One region of the Verrucosispora sp. WMMD703 genome, then DNA from elsewhere that is predicted to be linked to it. Evidence: riboswitches for the same ligand, from Rfam matches in the RefSeq annotation. Region 1 holds a riboswitch; the other holds the start of a gene.
What was found. Region 1 has a riboswitch for S-adenosylmethionine ahead of ACN26Z_RS17995 (ABC transporter substrate-binding protein). Riboswitches for the same ligand answer to the same signal wherever they lie in the genome.

Region 1 (5,486 bases):
GTTCGGCGTCGAGTCGGGCCAGCGCGGCGGAGCGGCCGGCCGACCACGCCACGCCACGGGCCGCCGCCGCGAACGCCGCCGTGACCAGTCCCGCAGTGGCCAGCCGACCCCGCAGGTACTCCGCCAGGGTGTCCAGATCGGTCACCCGGCCGGCGGCGACGGCTGCCTCCAATCCGGCCGAGTGGGCGTGCGCGCCGGCCGGGAACCGCCCGTCGGCGAGGAGCAGCAGCATCGTCGGGGTGGCCATCAGAACAGGAAGTACCGCTGGGCCATGGGCAGTTCGGTCACCGGATCCGGCTCCACCACCACGCCGTCGATCCGGGCGGTGAAGGTGTCCGGGTCGACCTCGATGCGCGGCAGGGCGTTGTTCTCCGGCAGGTCGGTCTTGCCGCGCGACCGTACGTCGGCCACCGGCACCACCCGACGCCGCACGTCCAACCGCAGCCCGGCCTCCACCGCCGCGGGTGCCACGAACGCCAGGCTGGTGGCGGCAGCCGCGCCGCCGTACGCCCCGAACATCGGTCGGGGCAGCATCGGCTGCGGGGTGGGGATCGAGGCGTTCGCGTCACCCATCTGCGCGTACGCGATCATGCCGCCCTTGATGACCAGGTGCGGTCGTACGCCGAAGAAAGCCGGCTCCCACAGCACCAGATCGGCGAGCTTGCCCGGCTCCACCGACCCGATCTCGTGGTCGAGTCCGTTGGCCATGGCCGCGCAGATGGTGTACTTCGCGACGTACCTACGGGCCCGGTGGTTGTCGGCGGCGCCGTCGCCGGGCAGGGCGCCCACCCGCGCCTTCATCACGTGTGCGCTCTGCCAGGTACGCAGCACGATCTCTCCGATCCGCCCCATCGCCTGCGAGTCGGAGCCGATGATGGAGATCGCCCCGAGGTCGTGCAGCAGGTCCTCGGCCGCCATCGTGGACGGTCGGATCCGACTCTCGGCGAACGCCAGGTCCTCCGGCACGGCCGGGTTGAGATGGTGGCAGACCATCAGCATGTCGAGGTGCTCGGCGAGGGTGTTGCGGGTGTACGGGCGGGTCGGGTTGGTCGACGACGGCAGCACGTTCGGCTCACCGGCGACGGTGATGATGTCCGGCGCGTGCCCGCCGCCGGCGCCCTCGGTGTGGTACGAGTGGATCGCCCGGCCGCCGATGGCGCGCAGGGTGTCGGCGACGAATCCGGCCTCGTTGAGCGTGTCGGTGTGGATGGAGACCTGCACGCCGGAGGCGTCGGCGACCCGCAGGCAGGCGTCGATCGCCGCCGGGGTGGTGCCCCAGTCCTCGTGCAGCTTGAACCCGCCGGCCCCGGCCCGCAACTGCTCCCACAGCGCCTCCTCCGAGACGGTGTTGCCCTTGCCGAGCAGCAGCACGTTGACCGGGAACGTGTCGAGGGCCTCGTGCATCCGGGCCAGGTGCCAGGCGTTCGGGGTGACGGTGGTGGCCCGGGTGCCCTCCGCCGGGCCGGTGCCGCCGCCGACCAGGGTGGTGACTCCGCTGGCGAGCGCCTCGGCGACCAGTTGTGGGCAGATGAAGTGCACGTGGGTGTCGACCGCCCCGGCGGTGAGAATCCGGCCGTTGCCGGCGATCACCTCGGTGGCCGGGCCGATGACCAGGTCCGGATGGACACCGTCCATGGTGTCCGGGTTGCCGGCTCGGCCAAGCGCGACGATCCGCCCGTCGCGCAGCCCGACGTCGGCCTTCACCACCCCCCAGTGGTCGAGGACGACCGCACCGGTGATGACGGTGTCCAGGGCGCCCTCGGCGCGGGTGGCCCGGGACTGACCCATCGACTCGCGAATCACCTTGCCGCCGCCGAAGACCGCCTCGTCACCGCCGGCACAGTGGTCGTGCTCGATCTCGATCAGCAGGTTCGTGTCGGCCAGCCGGATCCGGTCTCCGGTGGTCGGCCCGTAGAGGGCCACGTAGCGGTTCCGCTCCACGATGCTCACGCCTTCCGTCCTTCGTCCAGCGCTCCGGCGCACTCGCCGCGCAGGCCCGGCACGATCCGCGCGCCACCCAGCGGCACCAGGTCCACCCGGCGGCTCACGCCCGGCTCGAACCGCACCGAGGTGCCGGCCGGTACCGCGAGCCGCTGCCCCCAGGCGGCGTCCCGGTCGAAATCCAGCGCCGGGTTGGCCTCGGCGAAGTGGTAGTGCGACCCGACCTGCACCGGCCGGTCACCGGTGTTGACCACCAGCAGCGTGGTCACCGGCCGCCCGGCGTTGATCTCGACAGGCCCGTCCGCCGGCAGGATCTCCCCGGGGATCACGGGATCGGGTGGTGCACAGTCACCAGTTTGGTGCCGTCCGGGAACGTCGCCTCCACCTGCACCTCCCCCAGCAACTCGGGGATGCCGTCCTGCACGTCGTCCCGGCTGAGCACGGTGCGTCCGGCGGCCATCAGGTCGACCACGGACGCACCGTCGCGGGCCCCTTCGAGCAGGAAGGCGGTGATCACCGCGACGGCTTCCGGATAGTTGAGACGCAGGCCGCGCTCGCGGCGACGTCGGGCGACGTCGGCCGCCACGTGGACGAGCAGGCGGTCCTGCTCGTGAGGGGTGAGATACACGGGTGCTCCCGGTGGATGTCCGCGCTCCCGACGCCGCCGGCCCGGCGCCTCGACGCGCCGCCGCACGGTTCGGGGTTCGCCCGCCGGCCCGACCCGCCACGCGCATCGGGCCTGGGAGTTCCACCCTCCCGGCCCACGTGACGGATCACCGGCGGTGGCTTCTCGGATGCGGACCGCACCGCCCACCGCTCAGCAGACGGTAAGGGATCACGCGCTTCCCCGGCAACACCCCAACCGGCGTACGCCCCGGGTGGGAGGTCGGCGTACGGGGGGTCGGGGTGAGGGTGGTCATAACGGGTGGACGCTGGGCGGTCAGCGGCTGCTAGCCTCGGCCGCAGGTCATGAGTGCCAGCGCCAAGCCCCGGCTCGCTGGCCGGCAACCCTCCACCGCGCAGGGGTGCCCCGGGTGAGGACCAGGCATCGGTGCAACCACCGGTGCAAGCGTGGCCTGGGTTCCCAGGTCATCACGACCTTGAGGAGAACCATGTCGTACCGCGATCGATCTGTGGCCCGCCCGGGCCTGACCCGGCGTCGGCACGTCGACATGATGCGGGTCTGTAGCGCCGCGTGTAGCTGACCGCAGCGCCCCGGTCACTGATCCCTGACGGGTCGGCTGACCGATCTGTCATCGATCCCCATCCCAGCGGTCCGCCCTGCGGCGGACCGTCGGTGTGGCACGTCCGTGCCCGCCGCAGCTCAACCAGGAGACACCTGTGCGATTCCTTCCTGCCCTGACCCGGGCCGCCGCCGTCGGCGTCGCCGCCATCCTCGGCGCCGCCACCCTCACCGCCTGCGGCTCGAACTCCGCCGGCAACGCGGCCGACAACCCGTACAACCTGGTGCAGCCGGGCGTGCTGCGGGCCGGCACCATTACCGACGCACCACCGAACGTGTACCTCAAGGACGGCAAGTTCACCGGCTTCGACAACGACCTGCTGGTCGCCGCCGCCGACAAGCTCGGCCTGACTGTGGAGTTCGTCGGCACCGACTTCTCCGCCCTGCTCGCCCAGGTCGGCAACCGCAAGTTCGACGTCGGCAGCTCCTCGATCACCATCACCGAGGCACGCAAGAAGACGGTGGACTTCGGCAACGGGTACGACTTCGGCTACTTCGGGCTCGACGTGCCCGCCGGATCGGCGCTGCGCAGCTTCGACGAACTGCCCGGCAAGCGGGTGGTGGTCGTGCAGGGCACCGTCCAGGACGACTACGCCACGAACAAGGGCCTCGACCCGGTCCGGGTGCCCGACTACAACGGCGCGATCAACCAGCTCAAGGCCGGTACCGCCGACGCCTGGATCGCCCCCGCCGAGATCGGCGAGAAGACCGCCGCGGACAGCGGCGGCAAGATCACGGTGGCGGCGAAGGAACTCAGCCCGGCACCGACGGCGTACGCCTTCGCCAAGGGCAACGACGCGCTGCGCGAGGCGCTGAACCGGGCCCTCGACGAGGTGATCGCCGACGGCACCTGGACCCGCCTTCAGGAGCAGTACTACCCGGGCCGGCCGATCCCGGTCGACTTCACCCCGGGCAGTGGCGAGGTGTCGGCTCCGGCCGCTTCCTGACGGTAGGAGCACGAGCGAGCAGGGCGGAGGTTGACCCGTGGATCCGTTGCACACCCTGTGGGAGACGTTCTTCGACTGGGAGTCGATGCGTGAGGCGTTACCCGAGATGCTCACCGTCGGGTTGCCGAACACGCTGATCCTGGCGGTCACCGCCGCCCTGCTCGGCTCGGCACTCGGCATCCTGCTGGCGGTGGCGGGAATCTCGCGTACCCGCTGGCTGCAGTGGCCGGCGCGGGTCTGGACCGACGTGTTCCGGGGCCTGCCGGCGGCGGCGACGATCCTGCTGATCGGGGTCGGCCTGGCCCCGCTGGGCATGCAGGTGTGGGGGCCGAACCCGTACCCGTTGGGCATCCTGGCGCTGTCGCTTATCGCGTCGGCGTACCTCGGGGAGATCTTCCGCTCGGGTATCCAGTCGGTGGAGGCCACCCAGTTGGAGGCGGCCCGTGCGCTGGGCTTCTCCTGGCGCGAGGCGATGCGGAGGGTGATCATCCCGCAGGGCATCCGGCGGATCCTGCCGGCCTGGGTCAACCAGCTCATCGCCCTGATCAAGGACTCCAGCCTGGTCTACTTCCTCGGCCTGCTGGCCAGTCAGCGCGAGCTGTTCCGGATCGGTCAGGACTACGCGGCCAACACCGGCAACCAGTCGGCGCTGCTGCTGGCTGGGCTGTTCTACCTCGCGCTGACCGTGCCGCTGACCCACGCCGTCAACTGGATCGACAAGCGACTGCGGCACGGCCGGCCGGCGGCCGGACCGACCGACGACCCCGACGACCTGGACCTGGCGCTGCCCGGCGCCGCCGGAGGCAACCAACGATGAACACCTCGGTCAGCCTGAGCCTGCGCGACGTGCACCTCGCCTTCGGGCGTCACCGGGTACTGCGCGGGGTGGACCTGGACGTGGCGCGCGGCGGCACCGCGTGCGTCATCGGCCCGTCCGGGTCGGGCAAGTCCACCCTGCTGCGTACCGTCAACCGGCTCCTCGAACCGGACCGGGGCGACGTGCTGCTGGACGGGCGCAGCGTGCTGCGCGACGACCCGGACGCCCTGCGGCAGCGGATCGGCATGGTGTTCCAGCAGTTCAACCTCTTCCCGCACATGAGCGTGCTGCGCAACATCACGCTGCCGTTGCGTCGCATCCGCCGGCTCGGCGAGGACGAGGCGGTGGCCCGGGCCCGGGCCGAACTCGACCGGGTCGGCCTGGCCGCCAAGGCCGACGCCCGGCCCGCTCACCTGTCCGGCGGCCAGCAGCAGCGGGTCGCCATCGCACGGGCCCTGGCCATGCAGCCCCAGGTGATGCTCTTCGACGAGGCCACCTCCGCGCTCGACCCGGAACTGGTCAAGGGGGTGCTGGCGCT
Region 2 (5,486 bases), 2.4 Mb from region 1:
CCTGGCGATGTCGACCACGTACTCCTCGGCCACCGGCCCCCGCCAGGCCACCGTCCGGTAACCGGCGGCGCGGACGCGGGCGGCATCGTGCAGGGCGGTCAGGGCCGCCGGGTCGAGCCGCGTGGTGTCCAGTCGACGCCGCACCTCTGCCAACGCGGCCTGCGCGCCGGCCGCCGCCGCGAAGGCCGCCCCGGGCGCCTCCCGCCCCGGTCCGCCGGGTAGCGGCCCGGGGGTCTCACCGATCAACCGCTCGCGGCCGTGCTCGGCGGCCACCTTCCGGGCGTACGCCAGCAGTGCTCGGCCCAATCCCCGCCGCCGCTGCGCCGGATCGACGGTCAGCTCGACGGTGGCGATGCCGGTGTTCTCCAGTTGCGGCAGCCGCATCCGCAGGTGACCGGCCACCTCGCCGTCCCGCCGGGCCAACGCCTGATGGATCACGTTGCCGTGCGGCGGATGAGCGACCAGGAGCCCGAACTCGGCACGGTCTCCCACCGGCAGATCGGGCAGGTCGACCGCCTGCGCCGCCGCGACAACGCGGTACGCCTCGTCGAGCGCTGCCTCGTCGGTGGACTCGTACGGCATGACGGCGATGTCCATGGCGGTGAGCGTGCCGGCACCGCCCGGCCACCGCCACCGGTTTTCGCCTGTCACACGTTGAGCTGCCAGTTGCTCCACCGGTCCTGCACCCGGAAACCGAGCTGCTCGTTGATGGCGATCATGTGGTCGTTGCTTGCCGCGTTGAAGGTGTCGATCACTCGTACGCCCGGCTCGTGGGCGAGCAGGTGCCGCAAGTTTTCGATCTTGGCGAGCAGGCCCAGCCGGTGTCCCCGGTGCTCGGGGTCGACGATTGTGATCTGCTGGAACGAGTGCCAGTCCGTGGAGGCACCGACGTCCAACAGCGTCCACGCGACCAGCCGACCGGATGCCTCGTGGCGGACGCCGACGTGGTAACGCCGCCGGCCCCGCGCGTCCAGCGCCGACTCGGTGCCGCGCAGGCGGTCGGCGTCGACCTGCTCCGGCTCCCACGCCAGATCGCCCATCGGCGCGTCGGCCAGCAGCCGTCCGTCGAGGTACGCCACGTCGGCGGCCAGGTCGTCGGGGGTGTACCCGCGCCAGCACAGCACCTGGTAGCCGGTCGAGCGATCCCGGGCGTCGGCCAGCAGCGCGTCCAGCTTCGCCTGATCGAGGGCGGCGGTGTCGAGGCGTCGCCGCACATCGGTCAGGGCGTCGACCGCGCCCATGGCCGCAGCGAACGCGTTACCCGGCGACCGACGGCCGGGCTCGCCGGCAAGCTCCGCCCGGCTCATCGCACTCACCCGTTTACGCCCGCGATCGCGTAGCAGGCCGAGGCCATGTTCGGCCAACGCTCGGCCGACGCCTCGGCGGCGTCGTGCCGGATGCACGATCAGCTCAGCGGAGGCGTTTTCGGTGTTGTCCAGCTGCGGCAGGTCCAGTCGGAGAAAACCGGCCGGCACACCGTCGATCCGCGCCAGCAGCATGCTGGTTTCGTAGCCCGGCATCGGATGGCGGAGCAGGGCGGTGAATCGTCGCCGGCAGAGCGGCGGGAAGTCCGGCTCGTCGGCGGCCACCTGTGCGGCACCGATCTGATACGCCTGCTCGACGGCCGCCTCGTCGGCGGCCCAGACCGGGGTGATGGTGATGGTCATGCCGGCAGCCTGCGCCAGCGACAGACGAGCGGGCCAGCGAATTTTCGCTGGCCCGCTCGGACGTTGGTCGGGAGGGACGATCGCACAACGCCTCCGGCGCTGGGTCGTAAAGACTGAAAGTCTACGGCGAAGCGCCCTCCCGCACGGAGCATCTTGCGCCGTCCGTTTGCGGTCGTCAAGTCCCTGGCGGCGTGTTTCGCTCACTCCCTGCGAAATGCCGCTTACTAATCCGTTCGTCGTCAGCTCAGCAGGCCCGCGTCGCGAGCGGCCCGCAACGAAGGCTTGATCCGGTGGGTGGGGCCGACCTCGCCGGCGACCGCGTCGAGGGTCTTCAGCCCTTCGCCGGTGTTGAACACCACCGTCTCGGCGGTCGGGTCCAGTCGGCCCGACTCGACAAGCTTGCGCAGCACCGCCACGGTCACCCCGCCGGCCGTCTCCGCGAAGACCCCGGTGGTACGCGCCAACAGGCGTACCGCCGATCGGATCTCGTCGTCGTCGGCGTAGTCCATCCAGCCACCGGTGCGGCGCACCGCCTCCAGGGCGTACAGCCCGGCGGCCGGGTCGCCGATGTTCAGCGACTTGGCGATCCCGGTCGGCTTGACCGGGGTGATGACGTCGGTGCCGCCGTGCAGTGCGGTGGCGATCGGGTTGCAGCCGGCCGACTGCGCCCCGAAGACCTTCCAGCCACCGGCCGGGGCCTCGACCAGGCCGATCTCGACCAGCTCGCTGAACGCCTTGTCAATCTTGGTGAGCAGCTCACCCGAGGCCATCGGGATGACCACCTGGGCGGGGATCCGCCAACCGAGTTGCTCGGCCACCTCGTAGCCGAGCGTCTTGGACCCCTCCGCGTAGTACGGCCGCACGTTGACGTTGACGAAGGCGGTGTCCTCGAACTCGTCGGTCTCGACCAGTTCGCCGCAGAGCCGGTTCACGTCGTCGTACGACCCGTCGATGGCGACCAGGTCACCGCCGTAGACGGCGGTCGTGACGACCTTGCCCTGCTCCAGGTCGCTGGGGATGAAGACCACGGAGGGCGTACCCACCCGGGCGGCGTGCGCGGCCACCGAGTTGGCCAGGTTGCCGGTGGAGGCGCAGGCGAACCGGGAGAAGCCAAGCGCGCGAGCGGCGGTCAGCGCCACCGACACCACCCGGTCCTTGAAGGAGTGGGTGGGATTGGCGCTGTCGTCCTTGACCCAGAGCGGAGCGGTGATGCCCAACTCGGCGGCGAGCTGGTCGGCGGCCACCAACGGGGTGAAACCCGGGTCCAGGGTGACCCGGGCGGCCGGGTCCTGGCCGGCGGGCAGCAGGGCGGCGTAGCGCCAGAGGTTACGCGGGCCGGCCTCGATCTGCTCGCGGGTGACGGTGGCGAGTGCGGCCGGGTCGTAGTCGACCTCCAGCGGGCCGAAACACTCGTAACAGGCGTGCTGGGCGGCGAGCGGGTAGCGGGCCGAACAGGCCCGGCAGACCAGGGCACGGGCGGGGCTGGCGGCGGTGTCGATGCCGGACGGGGCGAGCGTCGACGTCATGTCGAAGTCCTCTCATCTTTCCCCGCATCGCACCCTGCGGCGGGGACGGAATTGGCACCTGCCCCGCCGGACGCTCAACGGTGAGCGCGCGAGGTGGTTGCCGGGGCGTCGTCGGGCCGTATCCCTCAGCCCCTCTGGATGAGGTATGCAGTTGTGTCGCCGAGTCTAGGCAATCCGGACGCAGCCGTCGCCTGTCAATCTCAGCCTGTGAGCGAAACCTCAGCGGCGCCGTTCGTGCCCCCCGGCGCCGCTGAGCATCGCCGTCAGGCTGGCACGGACCGCCGTTCGTCCTCGGCCAGGGCGACCGTGGCGGCCCCGCGTCGCCAGAGCGTGTCCACCGCCCAGGTGCCCGGGCCGAGCACCGCCACCAGGAAGAACGCCCAGCAGAAGAGGACGGACAGTTCGCCGTTGTTGCGCAGCGGCAGTAGCGCCTCGGGCTGATGGACGACGAAGTACGCGTAGGCCATGGAGCCCGACGCCACCAGAGCCGCGGGTCGGGTGAACAGGCCGAGGAGAACGAGGGCACCGCAGATCAACTGGATCATCGCGGCGTACCAGCCCGGCCACTGGCCGAGCGGCACCGCCTCGCCGGTGCCACGGTTGCCGCCGAAGACGCCGAAGACGGACGACATGCCGTGAATGAGAAATAACAGCCCGATGACAATGCGGAACAGGGACAGAGCCGGCCCGCCGAACCGGTCAGTACGCATTGGTACCTCCTACGAGTGGGGTGGTGGTACCAGAATGCGGAATCTATAGATAGTTGTCGATGCAATCTCTCTTGTTGGGAACGCTCCCACACTCAGTCTAGCGGCCGAAACTTTCGGGGGCACCCCTACCACGGAAACCTTATGGTCTGCTTACGTGGGTGGCGGGAGCACAAGCCGCCGTGGCCGGGTGCGACGATGCTCCGATGCCACCCACAACGGTCCGCAGCCCGGCCCCCGGTGGGCGTCGGCTCGTCGCCGTGTCGGTCTCGATCACCGCAACGCTCGGCCTGCTCGCCGGCTGCGCCCCGGCCGGCGGCCTCGCGAGTGCGCCGCCCGGCCCGACCCCGGCTTCCCGTGGGCCCGGCAGCGCACCGTCCGACGCCGCCGAGCTCGGCGGCACGCCCTCCCGGGACGGCGATCCCGGGGGAAGCAACGGCCCTACGTCCGGCTGCCCCGACTCCGGTGTACGGATCACCTACCGCGGCGTCAGCGCCGCGATGGGGCTGCGGGCGATGGGCCTGGAACTTGTCAATTGCGGCGACCGCCCCTACCGGCTGCACGGCTACCCTGAGCCGCGCCTGCGCGACGCGGACGGCGACGTCATCCCGGTTCGGGTGATCCGCGGCGCGAAGGGGATCACGTCCGGCTTCGACGACCCACCCCGCCCCCTGGTCCTGGCCCCCGGCGAGGCGGCCGGCACCGCCCTGCTCTGGCGCAACCTGGTCGACAACCCGACAGTGGTGGCGACCAACGCCGAGCACCTCGACGTCGCCCCGCTGCGCGGCCGGCCCGCGCAACGGGTCGTCATAGAGGGCCACATCGACCTGGGCAACACCGACCGGCTCGGGGTCAGCGCCTGGCAGAAACGCGAGCCGAGCACGCCGGAGCCGACGCGGGCGGTGCCCAACCCGCCGCCCACCACACCGGTCCCGCTACTCTGACCGGACGGAGCACACGGGCGGAGCGGGCGCGGACAGCGGGCTCAGCTGGTGATGTCCTTGCGGGTGAAACGCCAGAACGCCAGACCCCAGAACACGGTCGCGTAGCAGATCGCCGAGACCGTGCCCCGCACGATGTCGTCGGTCTGTACGGGCGTGGAGAGCAGCCCCAACCACGCGGTGCTGTAGTGGGTCGGCAAAAAGGACCGGATCGCGCCGAGCGCGGTGATCTGGTCCAGGATGCTGGAGAGAATCCACAGCAGCACCGCGCCACCCACCGCGCCCAGCGCCGCGTCGGTGGTCACCGACAGCAGGAAGGCCAGGCCCGCGACCACCAGCAGGACGATCGCCAGGTACCCGAGCACCGCGAGCAACCGCAGCAGCCCCTCGCCCGGCTCCAACTGCGCGGCGACCGTGCTGCGCAGCGGCGACCAGCCGTAGCGCAGGGTGCCGATGGCCAGTGCCGTACCGGCGAGCAGGATCAGTGCCAGCGCCGAGTACGCGAGCGCGACAAGCAGCTTCACCGTGAGCAGTCGGGCGCGGGGCACCGGAATCGCCAACAGGTAGCGCAGGCTTCCCCAACTCGCCTCGCTCGCCACCGTGTCGCCGCAGAACAGCGCGACCACGACGACAAGCAGGAACGAG

Region 2: another riboswitch for S-adenosylmethionine. It lies ahead of thrC (threonine synthase); the one in region 1 lies ahead of ACN26Z_RS17995 (ABC transporter substrate-binding protein).

What each region holds. Positions count from the first base shown of each region.
Region 1 is NZ_JBMHMM010000004.1:3,800,326-3,805,811, forward strand. It holds gene ACN26Z_RS17975 (urease accessory protein UreF) at 1-247, opposite strand, end outside; gene ACN26Z_RS17980 (urease subunit alpha) at 247-1,950, opposite strand; gene ACN26Z_RS17985 (urease subunit beta) at 1,947-2,270, opposite strand; gene ACN26Z_RS17990 (urease subunit gamma) at 2,267-2,569, opposite strand; SAM riboswitch class IV at 2,907-3,019, shown strand; gene ACN26Z_RS17995 (ABC transporter substrate-binding protein) at 3,283-4,131, shown strand; gene ACN26Z_RS18000 (amino acid ABC transporter permease) at 4,169-4,948, shown strand; gene ACN26Z_RS18005 (amino acid ABC transporter ATP-binding protein) at 4,945-5,486, shown strand, end outside.
Region 2 is NZ_JBMHMM010000004.1:6,186,759-6,192,244, forward strand. It holds gene ACN26Z_RS28745 (GNAT family N-acetyltransferase) at 1-597, opposite strand, end outside; gene ACN26Z_RS28750 (GNAT family N-acetyltransferase) at 648-1,667, opposite strand; gene thrC (threonine synthase) at 1,907-3,193, opposite strand; SAM riboswitch class I at 3,203-3,338, opposite strand; gene ACN26Z_RS28760 (DoxX family protein) at 3,457-3,903, opposite strand; gene ACN26Z_RS28765 (DUF4232 domain-containing protein) at 4,107-4,844, shown strand; gene ACN26Z_RS28770 (ABC transporter permease) at 4,886-5,486, opposite strand, start outside.